Regions from separate parts of the Hyphomicrobium sp. 802 genome, predicted to be linked through region 2. Evidence: predicted binding sites of a transcription regulator. Region 2 holds the regulator's gene; each other region holds the start of a gene.
What was found. The regulator PhoB, encoded in region 2, activates phosphate uptake and scavenging genes when phosphate is short. The targets are predictions, from matches to a motif close to TGTCATNNANCTGTCAT.
Positions count from the first base shown of each region.

Region 1: the regulator PhoB is predicted to act here: its motif matches at 2,599-2,615, upstream of HYP802_RS0121750 (ceramide glucosyltransferase).
Region 3: the regulator PhoB is predicted to act here: its motif matches at 2,322-2,338, upstream of HYP802_RS0121740 (CorA family divalent cation transporter).
Region 4: the regulator PhoB is predicted to act here: its motif matches at 2,091-2,107, upstream of HYP802_RS0107420 (UDP-2,3-diacylglucosamine diphosphatase).

Region 1 covers NZ_JAFM01000001.1:4,298,642-4,302,818, forward strand. Annotated here, with positions in the region: gene HYP802_RS0121745 (alkaline phosphatase family protein) at 1-1,319, shown strand, start outside; gene HYP802_RS0121750 (ceramide glucosyltransferase) at 1,391-2,542, opposite strand; gene HYP802_RS0121755 (hypothetical protein) at 2,706-2,966, opposite strand; gene HYP802_RS0121760 (hypothetical protein) at 3,213-3,395, opposite strand; gene HYP802_RS0121770 (UDP-glucose/GDP-mannose dehydrogenase family protein) at 4,140-4,177, shown strand, end outside.
Region 2 covers NZ_JAFM01000001.1:1,203,196-1,207,372, reverse strand. Annotated here, with positions in the region: gene pstB (phosphate ABC transporter ATP-binding protein PstB) at 1-602, shown strand, start outside; gene phoU (phosphate signaling complex protein PhoU) at 643-1,356, shown strand; gene phoB (phosphate regulon transcriptional regulator PhoB) at 1,392-2,096, shown strand; gene HYP802_RS0106010 (zinc ABC transporter substrate-binding protein) at 2,215-3,150, opposite strand; gene HYP802_RS0106005 (DUF1007 family protein) at 3,433-4,047, shown strand; gene HYP802_RS0106000 (thioredoxin fold domain-containing protein) at 4,155-4,177, shown strand, end outside.
Region 3 covers NZ_JAFM01000001.1:4,294,409-4,298,585, reverse strand. Annotated here, with positions in the region: gene HYP802_RS0121745 (alkaline phosphatase family protein) at 1-470, opposite strand, end outside; gene HYP802_RS0121740 (CorA family divalent cation transporter) at 553-2,232, opposite strand; gene HYP802_RS0121735 (type 1 glutamine amidotransferase) at 2,509-3,225, shown strand; gene HYP802_RS0121730 (ABC transporter substrate-binding protein) at 3,623-4,177, shown strand, end outside.
Region 4 covers NZ_JAFM01000001.1:1,485,169-1,489,345, forward strand. Annotated here, with positions in the region: gene HYP802_RS0107415 (DUF3419 family protein) at 1-1,162, opposite strand, end outside; gene HYP802_RS0107420 (UDP-2,3-diacylglucosamine diphosphatase) at 1,211-2,017, opposite strand; gene HYP802_RS0107425 (hypothetical protein) at 2,290-2,523, opposite strand; gene HYP802_RS0107430 (CCA tRNA nucleotidyltransferase) at 2,618-3,874, opposite strand; gene HYP802_RS0107435 (DUF6111 family protein) at 3,893-4,177, opposite strand, start outside.

The DNA.
Region 1 (4,177 bases), 3.1 Mb from region 2:
CGACGGGTAGATCGGTCGGAATTCCGCTCGCTCCTTGGGTCAGCGAAGGTCTAAAGGCGTACGGGCTGCCGACCGAAGCTCCAAGCCGTCTGACCAACAAAGACCATGGCGATTTCAAAACGCCGGGCACAAAAGACGCCAACATCGTCCAGCAAGGTTATTTCGTGCAGGCCTTGACGAAAGTTGTGCTGCCGAAATTCAAGGAGGACGGCAAACCGTTCGTCATCGTGTTCTGGTCGCGCGATCCCGACGGGACGCAGCACAATCAAGGCGACAGTTTCCTGCGGGTCGAACCGGGCATTAACGGTCCGACGTCGATGGCGGCCATTAGCAATGCCGATTCCAATCTGGCCATGATCCGGCGCACGCTCGATCGGCTCCGGCTCGCTGATACGACAAACATCATCATCTCGTCGGACCACGGCTTCTCGACGATCTCGAAGCAGAGCCAAACGAGCGAAGCTGCGAAGGCCACCTATCCGAATGTGCCGCCTTCGCTGTTGCCGCCTGGGTTCCTCGCAATCGACCTCGCGAAAGCACTCGATATGCCGCTTTATGATCCGGACGAAGGCAATGCCAATGTCGCGCAGGGAACGCATCCGGTCGATGGCAATGGCTACATCGGCAAGGATCCGAATGCTCCGAACGTGATCGTCGCGGCCAACGGCGGTTCGGATCTCATCTATATTCCGAGCGGCGACCGGGAGCTCGTTCAAAAGACGATCGACGCCCTGATGGCGCAAGATTACGTCAGCGGCATCTTCGTCGAGGATGACCTCGGCAGCTTTGCGGGAACACTGCCGCTGAGCGCCGTCAATCTCAAAGGCGCGGCACTGATGCTCAGACCCTCGATCGTCGTCAACTTCAAGAGCTTCTCGACCGGTTGCTCGGAGCCGGCGACGTGCGCGGTGGTGGTCTCCGATACCGAATTGCAGCAGGGCCAGGGCATGCACGGCAGCTTCAACCGGGGCGATACCGAGAACTTCATGGCGGCGATCGGCCCTGATTTCAAAGAGGGCTTTGTCGACGAGGCGCCGGCCAGCAATGCCGACATCGGCAAGACGATCATTGCGATCCTTGGATTGCTGCCCACGAGCCATGGAAAATTGGTCGGCAGGCCGCTCATCGAAGCGTTTCCGAACGGTGCGACGCCGCAGTGGGAGCGCAAGACGCTGGCGTCAGCGCCATCTACTTCAGGCCTTCGCACGATCCTGAATTATCAGGTTGCGGGCGATACGAAGTATTTCGACGCCGCGGGCTTTCCTGGACGAACGGTCGGCTTGCATCCGGATGCGACCATCGCCGACACCCATAAGTGAACGCATCTGAAACGCCCGGCCTTGCAAGCCGCGATAGGGTCCGCTTCAGACTGGGCTCCGAACTGTCTGGCTTAGATCTTGTTGGTAACCGCGAGTTCGCGGTCCTGCTCGGCAACGCTCATATCGTTGCCGCGCCAAACGAAGGTATCTCCCACCCAGCCCTCGACCCAGAGCACAGGCAAAAGCGCATCACGCAGCAGCCACGTGAATGGCGAATGCCACCGCAGATGCCAGCCCGCAACGTGCGCCAGCAAAACTTCGGCACCCAACCAAATCGACAGCATCCCTGTGAGTGCCATTAACGGATCAACGTCGAAGGCCGTTGCGGCGACGGCAGCAGCGGCGGCAGGCAGAGTGCAGCCGGAAAGTATTTCCGGCGCATAGAACAACGGGAACGTTGCACGGCGCAGTCGGGCCCAGCGCACTTGCCGATCCCAGACTTGAGCCCTGGTTCTCAGGCCCAGGGGCTGCTCGAACGGGCGATCGACGAGCCTGACGTCAAGACCATGAGAGCGCACGATCTTGGTGGCGGCAGCGTCTTCGGCGATCTCGGCGCCCAATGCTTCGATGCCACCAGCATCGTCGAGGATATCGCGGCGCCAAAGCATCGATTTGCCCTGAGCAAATCCGAATCCGATCGTATCGGCCGCGCTTTGCCAGCGAGCCTGATAGGTGTTGAGGAATGCGCATTCGAGTTCAGCCCAGAAGCCGATCGGTCGACTTCCTATGGGCGGCGAACAGACGAGGCCCACACCCGGCGTGAAACTCTGGAACAGATCGTCGAGGTAGTGCGCAGGCATCAGGACGTTGTTGTCCGCCAGAACGATCCACCGATGGCGTGCGGCGGCCCATCCTTTGACGATGTTGTTGAGCTTAGGATTGCTGGTAGGCCGATCATCGCCGATCAGCAGGCGGGCTTGGATATGCGGGTGTTCGGCGATCAGCTTGCGAACAAGCGGTACGGCCGCATCATCCTCGCGAGCGGCGCAAAATATAATCTCATAGTCCGAGGCTTTCAGTTCGAACGTCGAACGCAATGTCATTTCATCGAAATGATCGACACCGCAAACCGGACGAACGATACTGACCGGCTCAACATTTGTCGCGCGCGATCGGCTGCGTGGCGCCGAAACGCGGTAGAGTGTCAAGGCGACAGTCAAAAGGTGGGTGGACACCGCCAAGATGCAGAAGACAAGAGCCGCCGTCGTCACGAGATCGGCCATAGCTCCTCCGTCGACAAGAATGAACCCGCTGCATTTCAAGATTCATTGAAACATTGACGACGGTTGCACGACAATTCTGCGACATCCAATAAGAATGCCCTAAAGTTGTAGCTCATCCACACTTTTGTCGCGTGAACTACGAACAGTTTGCGCGCTGCAAGATTTATGATTTCGGCGGGTTGGCCATGCGGCGCACGGCAGTCGTCGACAAGTAGGCGCCAACAAAGGCCGCCGCACAAAGGCCGATCACACCGGGCAAGCCGTCATTCAAGTTGGCAGCCAAAAGCCCTTCGTAGGCGATCGCCGCGCCGATAACGCCGCCGATCGCTGCGATAACAGTGTTTGACACGCCGCGAAGCGACAAACCGTAGAGAATGCCCACAATCAGGCCCGGATACATTGAAGGCCAGAAATGATCGTCCATGATTCCTCTCCCAGGCTTCACCAGCCTGCAGCTAACACCCGCGCCGCCAGGAAGGGGTTGATACCAGTCAATGACGGCTGGGACGAGATCGTCACGCAGACGACGTCTGGTCGCGGTTGATCTCAACTCGGAGAAAAGGAGACCGGCAGCGCCGAGTTGGCACCGCCGGTCTCAAGTCCTGTTCGCGGAAACGGCGATCAGGTCCAGGGAGCGAAAAAACATTACGGTCTGAGCTTCAGAATCCGCCTAGAAATCGGGCGATGGGCCGACGGGCGCGAGTTCAGACAGGGGCTCCGGCAACGGTTCATCGCGTGACGCTGCGACGATCAACGAGGGCCTTTCGTTGCCGCGAACGCGAGTTCCCGGCCGGTGGCGCGAGAAATCTTGCTCATGCTCTGGTGCAACGATGCGATATCGCTTTTCCGTCATAGCCCGACGCCTCTCGCAGCAGCTGCCCGGCCTCGAAACTGGCGCCGGGCCGATGCGTGCGCGATAGCTGCTCTTTCTGCCAGAAACGGATTGGCGAAGCGGCGTCCCTCAAGGGCGTCGTATGCCGCCAAAGCTGAGTGAAAGAGGTATTCGCGTTCTCCGTCCTCGCGAATGACTAGACCGGCTTGATCGTCTCCAACTTCGATGACGTATGATTTTGACATGTCTTTTTGTGCGCCGGCAGTGGCCAGCGTCCTCTGAACGATTGCGATTGGGGAATAAAAACGCAGGTTTCGGAGCGGTTTTGCGCGCTCAACAGCGGCAGAGACAACAGCTCATCCGACAACCGACGTTCATCGTCGTTTCGCGAGGAGAAAGACAGTCAAGGTTCGTCTGTTTCATAGCGGTCTCCAGTGGCGGAGCCCACGAGTGAGTCGTGGAGCTTAGCGTTTGATGACGCGGCGCAAGTCTCATCGAAATCACCGCGGCAAGCACGCCAATCGTGCCCGCAAGAGCCATAAGACGCTGTTCGGCACGCCGGATCAAATAAGAAGACGTGCATTGCTTAGAACCGTGCCGATGAATAAGCGCCATGCACGGAGCTTGCGACTTTTTTTCAGCATCGAGCTTAGCGTCATAACGCAATGATATAGCGCGGTTTTACCAACCCGTCAGAATGCAGCCCGTTCGCCGGAAATATAGGCTGGCGGTGTTCGCCGTTTGGTGGAATATCGTCCCTGTGGGATACGAGGGATTGCGACTATGAAGATCTGTATGATTGG
Region 2 (4,177 bases):
ACCGCATGTACGATCTTTATCCCGGCCAGCACGCCGAAGGTAAGATCATGTTCGACGGTGAAAACATCCTCGACATGAAGGACCTGAACCTGCTGCGCTCGCGCATCGGCATGGTGTTCCAGAAGCCGACGCCGTTCCCGATGACGATCTATGAAAATATCGCGTTCGGTCTTCGCCTTTATGAGCGCCTGCCGAAATCCGAAGTCGACGCCCGCGTCGAAAGCGCCCTCGAAAAGGCAGCGCTCTGGAAGGAAGTAAAAGACAAGCTGCACGCCAGCGGCCTGTCGTTATCCGGCGGTCAGCAGCAACGTCTGTGCATCGCCCGCACAGTTGCGATCCGCCCGGAAGTCATCCTGTTCGACGAGCCCTGCTCCGCTCTCGATCCGATTTCGACCGCTAAGGTCGAAGAGCTGATCGACGAGTTGAAGAACGAATTCACGATCGCCATCGTGACCCACAACATGCAGCAGGCAGTCCGCGTCTCGCAGAATACTGCTTTCATGTACCTCGGCGATCTCGTCGAATTCGGCGACACCAAAAAGCTTTTCACAAACCCAACGGATAGTCGCACGCAAGACTACATCACCGGCCGCTTCGGCTAGAGATGACGTTGAGGCCAAACCGGATTTCAGGATTACGACGATGAACGAACATACCGTGAAGTCATACGAGGAAGAGTTGAAGCTCCTCGACCGCCGCATCGCGCAGATGGGCGGCTATGCCGAAAAGCTTCTCGTTCAGGCGATGGACTCGCTCGAACGCCGCGACCCTAAGCTCGCCGAGAAAGCCGTTTCCGACGATGTCATGGTCGACCAGCTCGAACGCGAGCTGCAGGACCAGGTCATTCTGATGATTGCCCGCCGCCAGCCGGTCGCCAACGACCTGCGCCACATCATGACAGTCATCAAGATTGCGGGCGACCTTGAGCGTATCGGCGACCTTGCCAAGAACATCGCCAAGCGCGCTCTCACCATTGCAGGGGAAGCCTATCCCAAGCCGCTGATGACCGGCATGCGCCACATGACCGAGATGGTGCAGCAGCAGCTCAAGGACGTTCTTGATGCGCTGACGACGCTCGATGCCGAGAAGGCGATGGAAGTCTGGCGCAACGACCAGCAGGTCGACGCTATGTATAACTCGCTGTTCCGCGAACTCCTGACGTACATGATGGAAGATCCGCGCAACATCGGTATCTGCACGCACTTCCTCTTTGGCGCCAAGAATATCGAGCGCATTGGCGACCACACGACAAACATCGCCGAGAACGTCTACTACCTCGTGCACGGCGTACCGATCGCCGACGATCGGCCGAAGGGCGACAAGACCTCTTCGACACTGATTACGCCGCGCCAATGACCGTACGACCCTGAGAGCAACCCCGATCCAATATCATGCCAGCTAAGATTATCGTTGTTGAAGACGAAGCGCCGCTAGCCGAGCTTCTGAAGTACAATCTTCAGTCGGAAGGTTACGACGTCGTGCAAGCCGCCGATGGCGAGGAAGCCGAACTATTGCTCGCCGAACAAACCTTCGATCTGGCGATATTGGATTGGATGATCCCGAAGATCTCCGGGATCGAGCTTTGCCGCCGTCTGCGCAACCGCGGCGACACGCAGAGCCTGCCCATCATCCTGCTGACCGCCCGCGGTGAGGAATCTGACCGCGTGCGGGGCCTGACGACCGGCGCCGACGACTACGTCACGAAGCCGTTCTCCGTGCAGGAATTGATGGCACGTGTGAAAGCCCTGCTCCGGCGCGCGGCGCCGGAGCGCATGAGCGATATTCTCGTCTCCGGCGAGATCACGATGGACCGCGGTGCCCACAAAGTGACGCGTGGCGTCCGCGAGGTCCGCCTCGGCCCGACCGAATACCGCATGCTCGAAGTCTTCATGGAAAGCCCGCGCCGCGTTCTCTCGCGCAGCCAGCTTCTCGACCGCGTATGGGGCCAGTCCTCGGAGGTCGACGAGCGCACCGTCGACGTTCACATCGGCCGTCTCAGAAAATCGCTGATCCGCGGCAACGAAGCCGATCCGATCCGCACGGTCCGTGGCGCCGGCTATGTCTTCGACGGCCGCGAAGCCGAAACGCAGGCTTAATAGCGAGCCATGTGTCCTCGGGCTTGTCCCGAGGATCCAGCAATCAACATCACCGCGGCATAATAGATCCCCGATCTCATGCCGAGGATGACGAGAGAATACAGCTAAAGACTGACTCTCAGCTTGGCGCGGTTAGGCAGCTAGACAGATTGCGCGCGACGCCATGCATCAGATCGAAGTAGAGCTTCGGCCCCGGCGTCAGCAATTGCCCTTCGACGTCGATCGTCCCCGAACGGGCATGCGTCCCTTCGGTAACCGCAGCAACAAGGTTTGGCTGGAACTCCGGTTCGGTAAAAACACAGACTGCACCGAGCGACGAAATCTTGCTGCGAACCTCCGTCAGTCTTTTTGCGCTCGGCGGCACGTCCGGGCTGACCGTAATCGATCCCACGGCGTGAAGCCCGAAGTGATGTTCGAAATACTGCGTCGCGTCGTGGAAGACGATGAAGGGCTTGCCTTGCGCCCCTTTCATTTCACTCGAAAGGTCATGGTCGAGCGTATCGAGATCGGCATCGAGCGCCGCCTCGTTGCTTTTCACTTTGCTCGCGTACTCAGGATAGCGCGCAATGAGCGCTTTCGCGATGTCGGCCGCAATGGCCTTGGCGTTCGACGGATCGAGCCAGAGATGCCCATCCTCTCCGTCCTCATCATGATCATCGTGATCGGCAGCGCCTGCTTCCTCATGATCGTGCGCGTCCGCCTCATGCTCGTGCTCATGCTTCTCGAACGTGCCGCCTTCGCGTTGATCCAGCAGCGTCACGCCATCTGCGCCCGCAAGCGTCACCACTTTGACGTTCGACGGCAATGTCGTCACGATCTTGCGCGTAAACGGCTCCAGCGTATCCGACACACGAACGAAAATATCCGCTTCGTTGATAGCCCGCGCTGTCGACGGCTTGAGCGTGAACGTATGCGGCGATGCCGATCCTTCGACGATAAGCTGCGGCGTCCCGATGCCGTCCATCAGACGCGTCACAAGCGAATGTACGGGCTTGATCGTCACGACGACCTTCGGCGCGTCGGCAGCGCTGACAGCGGCCGTAGCGCTTGTCATCGCGGCCGCCAAAAAACCGAAACATCGTGCCGCTGAACGCTTCATTCCCACCATCCTGCCGAGTAAAAGGATATAATATAACCATCGCCGTCGGCATGCAACCGCACCGGCGAATTGGCCTATACCCGCCAAATAGCGCAGCGCGTCGCAATCTCGCCACGTTCAATGTGCGTTTCGTATGAAACGCACTCCGAGAATCGCGCGTAATGCGGAGCAAAGGAATTGGGGCCGATCTTGCATAAGTCGTTCAATAAATGTCTCAGCCTCGCGGCCGCCGCGATAATGCTCCTCGCTTTCTCTATACCGGCCTCTGCGCATCCTCATATGTGGATCACATATGAGATGACGGTCGACTACGACAACGGCACCGTTACGGGCGTCGACCATGTCTGGAGCTTCGACGATTCCTATGCGGCGATGGCGCTCGAAGGTCTCGACACTAACAACGACGGCAAATACGACCAGCACGAGCTTGAGCCGCTGCTGAAGGTCAACATGGATGGCCTCAAAGAGTTCAACTACTTCACGGTGGCCAAGCTCGGCGAAGAACAATTGGCGTTCTCGCCGCCGACCCAAGCGCACCTCGAATACACCAACGGTGTCCTCCGCCTTTACTTCCACCTGTCGCTGGCGAAGCCCGTCCTTGCCGATGCCGAGGGCCTGACATTCGCCGTCTTCGATCCCTCCTACTTCATCGACTTCGAGCCAGAGAAAACGGACGCCGTCAAACTTGCATCAGCGCCCGCTGGCTGCGCGGCGACGCTGCTCGATCCCGATGCGGAAAAGACCGACGCGCAGGCCCAGAAGCTCGGCGCCGCGATGGCGCAACAGTTCGGCGCCGGCGTCGTCGGTTTCGGCTCCTACAAAACCGTGGCGATCACCTGCAAGAAATCCTGACCGTCCAGCTTTGGCACAGCGGTTAACGAACCGGCGAGATTCCTCAGCCGCAGAGGCATTAATGACTTAGAAAGGATGTCTTCTTGCGGACCGCGAGGTGACATCAAATGCGTACGGCCCTTCGCACGTT
Region 3 (4,177 bases), 3.1 Mb from region 2:
GTCGGGCCGATCTTGCCGATTGCGGCCGTGTTGAAGCCGGAGCGATGGGCAACGTGCAAGATGGTCTCTTCGTCGATGAAATTGCCGCCGAAGTGGTCGTCGATGTCACCGATAACGCCATCGCTTTCGATGAACGACAACCGCGCCGACTTTGCCGAGCGAATGATAAAACCGGCATACATGACGTTGCCGAACACACCGGTATCGCCGAGGTAATGTCCTGTCGCCATGCCACTGGAATTTGGCATCGTGAACGTCGGAAACAACGAGTGGCTGTTGACGAAGTTTACGCCCTTGTCGCGCACATCGGCAAACGTCGGCGCCGTCTCAGATGTGACGATCTTCCGCCGCAAGCCGTCGGGAACGAAAAGAATGACGTTGTGCTTTGGTGCATCGGCGTGGGCCGGCGCGATGCTGAGAAGCACCGCAAGGCACAAGCATGCGCGCAAAAGAATCTGCTTCGGCACCATATTGAAGTCGTCCCCTCTAAGCGAAAGATGCGCTTGTCCATTGCCTAGATGATGGAAGCGACGTCCCTCTGACATTCCCCGTTCAAATGCGCGTCTTACGGCGAAGCCTGGGAAACCAGTTCGCCGAGCCGTCGGACAGCGATTCCATCATGTCCGACAAGGCGCGCGATTTAGCGATTGTAATCAGCGTCAGCAGGATGGTCGGCACAAGCACTGCAGAAAATGCCACCAATCGCCATGGCGTCGATTGATTGGCCCAATCGAGCAGGTTCATACCGAGAAAGCCGGTGACGGTGGTGCCGACAAGTCCGAGCGTCGTAACAACGGTCAGTCGCGTAACGGTATCGCTCTGACGGCGCATAGCCTCGTTTTCCAGGAACTCGCTCATCTCCTGAATTTCCTGCCGAATGTCGTCGTAGAGGCGGTCAATATCGAGATGGCGGCGGCACAATGCAAAAATATCGTGTGCCTGCGTCTGATTGCTGACCGAGTGAAACCAGTAGCGATGCGTGAAGCGCAGGAAGGTTTGCAGCGCCCGCCGGGACGCTGCTCTGAACGCAAGAATCGCGCTCTTGTTGTTAGCATCGAGACGGCTCATCGCTCCGGTCAGATGATCGGAGAACATCAGCAGCGATGCCTTGTGGAAGTGCGCGATCAGAAAGACGAGGAAGTGCTCATGCCGGAAGCTGTTGAGGCAGCCATGGTTGGGGTCGACGAAGAATGGGTTGTCGGCGCTGCCCGTCACGACAAGGGCATGACCGCACGACATATAACGGCTCTGCGGCCACTCAATCTCGTTGTGCTGTCCGAAGTAACGATCGTAGCAATACCGCTCTTCGAAATCTTCAAGGTGGCGCTGGGAGAATGGCAACTCCGAGCAGTCGCCTGGACCGGATGCAAAAGCGAGGCGGACGTAATCGGCGCGCGTCAGCTCGCTGCCGGCTTTCACGGCAATAAGCGCCATTTGCGGCATGCGATAATATTCGAGCTGCTTGTAGCGCAACGCACCCGGGTGATCGGAATGATGCGGCACCAGCGGATGCAGCAGATATTGCCAATGCGCAGCAACGCGGGCCGCGCGCTTCGCGCAAACCTGCGCCAGAAACTTGTCGCGATCCTCATAATCGGAGGCGGCCAGGACGTCACCATGGCTTGAAAGAAATTCGACCTTCACTGGGCAATGTCCGGCAACGCCCGTGTCCTTCTCCCAATAGGCTGGATGCGTTCGTCCCAGTCGGAACATCACGTCTTGAACGTCGGAGAGTCCGATGTCTTCGGAATAAAGCTCTAACGCCAGGATCGCGACATCGATTTCGAAGAAGAAATACAAATCGACGTGAGCCACCTTGAGTTCGATCGGGGCAGCGCCGGGCGTGAGCTGCACGCTCACGGCCGCTACATCGGTACGCCGGAAGGTTTTGACCGGACTTTCCGATGACACCGATCCCGGCGATCTGCCAATTCGTCCGCCGTAAAGGAAGCGCTGGACCGGCGGCAGGAAGGTCACGAACTCATTGTAGTGACGCTCCTGAAAATCTTTCGGATCGCACGTGAACTCGTCATCGACCTCTTTCCACGGATTGTCGGGGCCGAGCTTCGAAAGGATCGCCGCGAAGTCATGATGAGACGGCTCAGGATTGGGCGGCATCAACTCGACCGGCCATATCAGGATCTGCCGGAACTGTCCGATGCGGGTGTCGGCTGAAGCGCGTGGTGCAATCCCCGACCCGGACGCAGTTTCGGAACGGACTTCATCAAGCATGAGAGCCTCGGCTTGCTATCGAATTGCGCCACAGAGCAGCTTCGAAATCGAGTTCCCTTCAACGCGCCTCTCACCATTGCCCCATGTCCATGACGGTTATGCGACATATATGAAATATATGGGGAATTTCGCGTTTGTTCGGGCCTGTGAAGCTCTGGCATCCAATAACCAGGGGCATCGAAGCGCTGATGACGGATGAGTTCACATCGTATATTTGCGCCCTGGCGTCGTCGGCCGGTCGATCATGACGTACATGAACAGGGAATAGGGGGAAACGTGCGCTTTCTTGTTTTTCAGCACATCGCTTGTGAGCATCCAGGCATCTTTCGCAAATTCTTCGCCGCCGACGGCATCGCTTGGGATGCCGTCGAACTCGACGAAGGAGCTGCGATTCCGGCGCTTGAAAACTACGATGCGCTTTGGGTGATGGGCGGCCCAATGGACGTCTGGGATGTCGATGAATGCCCGTGGCTTGTCGATGAAAAGCGCGCGATCCGCCGATGGGTTCGCGAATTGGAAAAACCCTTCATGGGGCTTTGCCTCGGACATCAGCTCCTGGCCGATGCCCTGGGAGGCACATGCGGACCGCAACGTCCGCCTGAAATTGGCATTCTCGATGTCGCCCTGACGACGGAAGCCGAAAGCGATCCGGTGTTCGGCAATCTGCCTAAGGAATTCAAAGCTGTTCAGTGGCACTCCGTGCGCGTTGCGCAGCCGCCTGAAGGCGCCGTTGTGCTTGCCAAATCGGACATTTGTCCTTGCCAGGCGATGCGTGTCGGCAAGACGGCATGGAGCATGCAGTATCACGTCGAAATCGAAGACAACACGATCGACGACTGGGGAAATATCCCGGCTTACGCGCAAGCGCTGGAACGCACGCATGGACCTGGTGCACTGCCGCGCATGGCTGAAGCTGCTAAACCCCACACCGCGAATTTCGCTGCGGATGCCGAAATGCTTTATCGCAATTTTATGCGGACCATTCGGCAATAGGCCGCTTCAGGGTCGATAATCGGTCAACGCATTTCATCGGAGCGAACGCAGAGCAAGTCATCTGCGTTCGCTTTCTTTTTTGGGTTATTCTATCGGTCAAAGAGCGCGGTTGGCTGCAGCGCAATCGGCGTGAGACGACGACTTTCTATGAAACATTTATTCGCGCGCGTGCTGCTTATATTTGCACCAACTGCCCTGAATTTGGCCTTGAACACACTTTGAAATAGGTATCATAATTCAAAAATCATCACTCTCAGGAAAGTCACTGCACGCGATTTCTGCAATTCGACCTCAACTGATTTGGCTTGGAGGCTGATCTATGTACACTGCCGTCAAACGCGTTTTGGCCGGGGGGGCCTGCGCCGCGATCGTATCGCTGGCGAGTTTTAGCCAAGCCATGGCGGGCGCTCCTGAATCGCAAGATCCAATCAAGATTGCATTGTTCGATTGGACGAGCGTCAATCTCAACGCCAAGATCCTTGGCGGCATTCTCACCAAACTCGGCTACAACGTTGAATACCCGACGGCCGATTATCTCTCGAGCCTCACCACCGGCCTGACGAACGGCGATATCGATATCGGCGTCGAGTACTGGGATACGACCGCGCGCGAAGCGATGAAGGCGTCCGACGCCACGGGCCAGACCGAGCGGCTCGGCAAGCTTGGTCCCAAAGCCAAGGAAGAGTGGTGGTTCCCGGAGTACATGAAAGAAAAGTGCCCCGGCCTTCCTGATTGGAAAGCTCTGAAGGATCCCAAGTGCGCCGAAGCCTTCTCGACGCCCGATACGGCGCCGAAGGGCCGTTATCTCGGCGGTCCCGTGACCTGGGAAGGTTTTGATGACGAGCGCGTCGAAGCCCTCGGCCTGCCGTTCGTTGTTGTCCACGCAGGCACCGACGGCGCGATGTTTGCCGAACTCGATTCCGCCTATCAGCGCAAAGCGCCGATCATGCTC
Region 4 (4,177 bases), 280 kb from region 2:
CATAGGTCCACTGGCCGAGCGTCGCGTCGGCGACGCGGCCCGGCAGGATGCTTTCCTCGCCCGCGGTGCGGAAGATGACGCGGGCGCCGGGGCGCGCAGTGCGGGTGATTTGATCCCACAACGCATTCAAGGCTGCGTCGTCCATCCAGTCCTGGGCATCGAGCAGGATATAGCGATCGAGGCTTTCGGCCGGCTCGCCGGAGAGGAAGCGGATCATGTTGTCGTGAACAACCTCGACTCGGTTGGCGCGCGCCTTGATCGCCATGAAGTTCGCTTTTTCGAGATACGGTGGGCAGGGGCCTTCGCCCTGCGTTGCGTAGCTGCGGCCGAATGCCTGCCAAGCGAAATAGTTGTCTTTCAGATCGAAGCCCGTCGCCAGGCGTTCGGCGCGTTCCTTCAAAACGTCGGCCATCGTGCGAGCGCCGCTGCCGGAAAGCGCGTCATACTGCACCGGCGGAATGCCGAGGCCGAACAGCGACGCCCGGTTTGACGTGATCCAGCGCAAGACAGGATGGCTGAAGGCCGGTCCGATGTCGCGCGCAAAGATCTCGCGCTGCTCTTCGATCGAACGGGCTTCAAGCAGACGCTTCGGTTTGGCGCCGAACACGCGCGCAGCGAGATGGCCTGTCGCGATGAAGCGGCCGAGCAGCCCGAAATGATAGAAATTGCGCGCGAAGCGCGTGATGCGGCGGCGGCCCGTCAGCTCGCGGCCTTCCCAATAGGCGCGGGTATCGGCGTCGAGATGCGGCGCGATGAGATCGTTATAGAGGGCGACGTTGCGGCGGTCGTTGGCGGCGCCGAAGAAGCGATAGAACGTAGCGTGGTTCGGCAGATGCTGAGCTGCGGCGACCTTCAGCTTGAGCAGCGCGATGTGCGTGGCGTTGAGATCGACGGCATAGATGCGCGCCGGATTGGCCGACAGGTAGCTCATGACATTGCAGCCGCCGGAGGCAATCGTCATGATGCGCGTTTGCGGGGTGATTTCGAGCGCGTCCATGTCGGCGCGCGGATCTTCCCATATCTGCGGGTAGACCATCGAACGGAAGGCGAAGGTGAAGGTGCGCTCAAGGATACCGGCGAGGCTCAGCGCACGGTTCTGGTGCACAGCTTCGCTCAGAAGATCGATGCTCGTCGGTTCGAGGGCTTTAGCGGTCGCGTTCACGTGGGATACTCCGTTCGCCGGCTCGCTTTTCGTCCGGCATAATTGCCGTTAAGCGGCTTCAATCAACCAGCGGCCGGAAGGTGCCTGTGAGGCGCGCGCGGCCAAGTGCTCTTTCCAACGAATGATTTCAAATTGGCCGTCGAAGCGTTCGCCGATGGCGGTGCAGCTTTCGACCCAGTCGCCGCAGTTCATGTAGTGAATGCCGTCGATCTGGCGCGAGTTGGCGTGATGGATGTGGCCGCAGATAAGACCTTGCGCCTCACGGCGCTTGGCCTCGCCGGCCAGCGCGTCCTCGAATTCGCCGATGTAGTTCACGGCGCTTTTCACTTTGTGCTTCAGAAAAGCCGAAAGCGACCAATGACCGAGGCCGAACATGCGGCGAGCAAAGTTCAGCGGCACGTTGAGCGCGAGAGCTGCGTCATAAGACCGGTCGCCGAGAAATGCGAGCCAGCGGGCGTAGCGCACGACGACGTCGAATTCGTCACCGTGCAGAATGAGATAGCGCTTGCCGTCGGCGGCTTCATGGATGGCATCGCGGCGGATTTCGACGCCGCCGAAATTCATGCCGGTATAGTCGCGCAGGCCGTCATCGTGGTTGCCCGGAATGTAGACGACGCGGGTGCCTTTACGCGCCTTGCGCAGAAGCTTCTGCAAAACGTCATTGTGGCTCTGCGGCCAATAAGGACCGCGGCGGACTTTCCAGAAATCGACGATATCGCCGACGAGGTAGAGGTTCTGGCATTCGACGTATTTCAGAAAGTCGAGAAGAGCAGTCGATTGGCAATTGCGCATTCCGAGGTGAATGTCGGAAATAAAAACGGTTCGGTAGTTCAATTCCGGATTTGGTGCGCTCAAGGTCGGCCCCCAGTCAGTGCGCTTCCCATAAATGCGTCTATGCATTTCATGTAAAACGTAGGACGGGATTCATGTAACAGGCGTATGACGAACGCCTGCGGCCGGTAGTGTTGAGTGTAAGAAATCGCAGCTATTTATGGGTTTACCAACAGCGCGAGGCGGCGCGCGCGAGATATGCCGGCGGTTTCGATCGCCGCAAAAGTGTCATATGGCGAATATGCCACACACTGATGATTGCGCTGCCATCCACGCGACGGCAGCGCAATTTCGTATCAGTATTCGATGCGCTGAAAGATATGCTCCCAGGCGTAGAGCAGAATGGTGTCGACAGCGCCAACTAGAAGAAACGCCAGCGCAATCGGTGATGTCGAATTTTCGGGAAGGCCCATATCGACGCCCCTTGTCGATACGGCCAATGCTGCAGTCAGACTGAGAAGAGCGAGAACGGCGAAGACGATTTGAACGAACTTGAGCGAACGTTCACGCTCACGGCCGATGCTGTCCATCAGGGTGTCTCCTCAACGCGATACAAATGGGTGAACCCCGGAGAGAGACTTTAGTCGGAGCATAAGCAAAGGTGAAGTGAAATTTAATGATTTGTTAAGTAACAGCTTCGCGCGCCAGCTCTTTAAGCATTCTGCTTTGACGTTCAGCATCGGCGGGAAAATTCTCCGAGATCCACCAGCGCTCGAAGGCACTAAGGATGCCGCCGACTTTCGGACCTGGTTGAATGCCGAGTGCAAGGACGTCGTTCCCGGTGAAGGGCATGACCGGAATTTTCCAGCGATCGGCGAGTAATGCGCGGGCGCGCCAGCGCGGATCGGTGCTGGGGGCACCAGATTGTGCCCAGGCAAGGCGGACGGCGCGCGCGAAGGCATCGGCGCCGAGCCTGTAAAGTGCAGCTTGTGCAATCGCTTCGGACGTTTCCGGGGCGATGCCGGGATCGCCTGCGGATGCGCTTTTGAGACGCTCGGCTTCGGCATTCGAGAGCCGAAGCTCGCGGCCGAGAAAGGCTGCATCTTCCGGATTGTTGACGGCAAGCGCGGCAAGGCGCGCGAGCGCATCGGGTGGCTCGCCCAGTGCGGCTTCGATCGCAACGAAGCGCGCAAAGCGGTCAGGTTCGAGGCGCGTCCTGACGACAAGCTGAAGGATGCCGCTTTTTTCCATGGCGTTGACGACATCGACGGCGTTCAGCGCTGCGAGCAGTTTCAGCATTTCGGCGCGGACGCGCTCAGCGGAGAGCAGCGATAGTCCGTCTTTCAAGGCATTTGCTGCCGCCAGCCCTGCGGGATCGAGCTGGCCCTTTCCGTATTCGGCGCTGAAACGGAAGAAGCGCAGAATGCGCAGGTAATCCTCGCGGATGCGTGCCTCGGCATCGCCGATGAAGCGAACGCGACGTTGGCGTAGATCATCGAGGCCGCCGACGAAATCGTAGACGATGCCGTCGGCCGAGCAATAAAGCGCGTTGATCGTGAAGTCGCGGCGGGCGGCGTCTTCTTCCCAGGAGGTGGTGAAGGTGACGACGGCATGACGGCCGTCCGTCTCGACATCGTGGCGCAACGTCGTCACTTCAAAGGATCGCTTGTCAGCGACAACGGTAACGGTGCCGTGGTCTATGCCAGTCGGATATGCGCCAAGACCGGCATTGGCAGCGAGGCGCATGACGTCGGCGGGCAGAGCTGTCGTTGCGATGTCGATATCCTTGACGGGGCGGTTGATCATTGCGTTGCGCACAGCGCCGCCGACAACGCGGGCTTCCGCCCCGCCGGCAGAAAGCGCGGCGAAGACCTTTGCAAGCGCCGGGGCTCGTAGCCATTCGGCACTCATGCGGGTCGATTTGATGGCTGTATCAGTCATGCCGTTTCAGTCCTGCAATCACGGCTTTGCCGTCGGGGGCAGCGTTTTCGTCTCGTGAATGCTGCGCGCCGGTTCGAGCTTCCCGTCGACGACGGAGGCGGGCACATAGACGTCGTCGGGGCTGTTATAGGTGCGGGACGAAAACACGACGAGCGTCGCGAGCATCACGGCAGCGCCGGCAAAGAAGAGACGGATCAAGGGGGCACGGCTCAAGACCGTCATCAGGCCAGGCCATTCATCTTCGGAGAATGCAATCCAGGCGATGTAGAGGAACGTCGGCAGCAGGAAGAAAAAAATATTCTC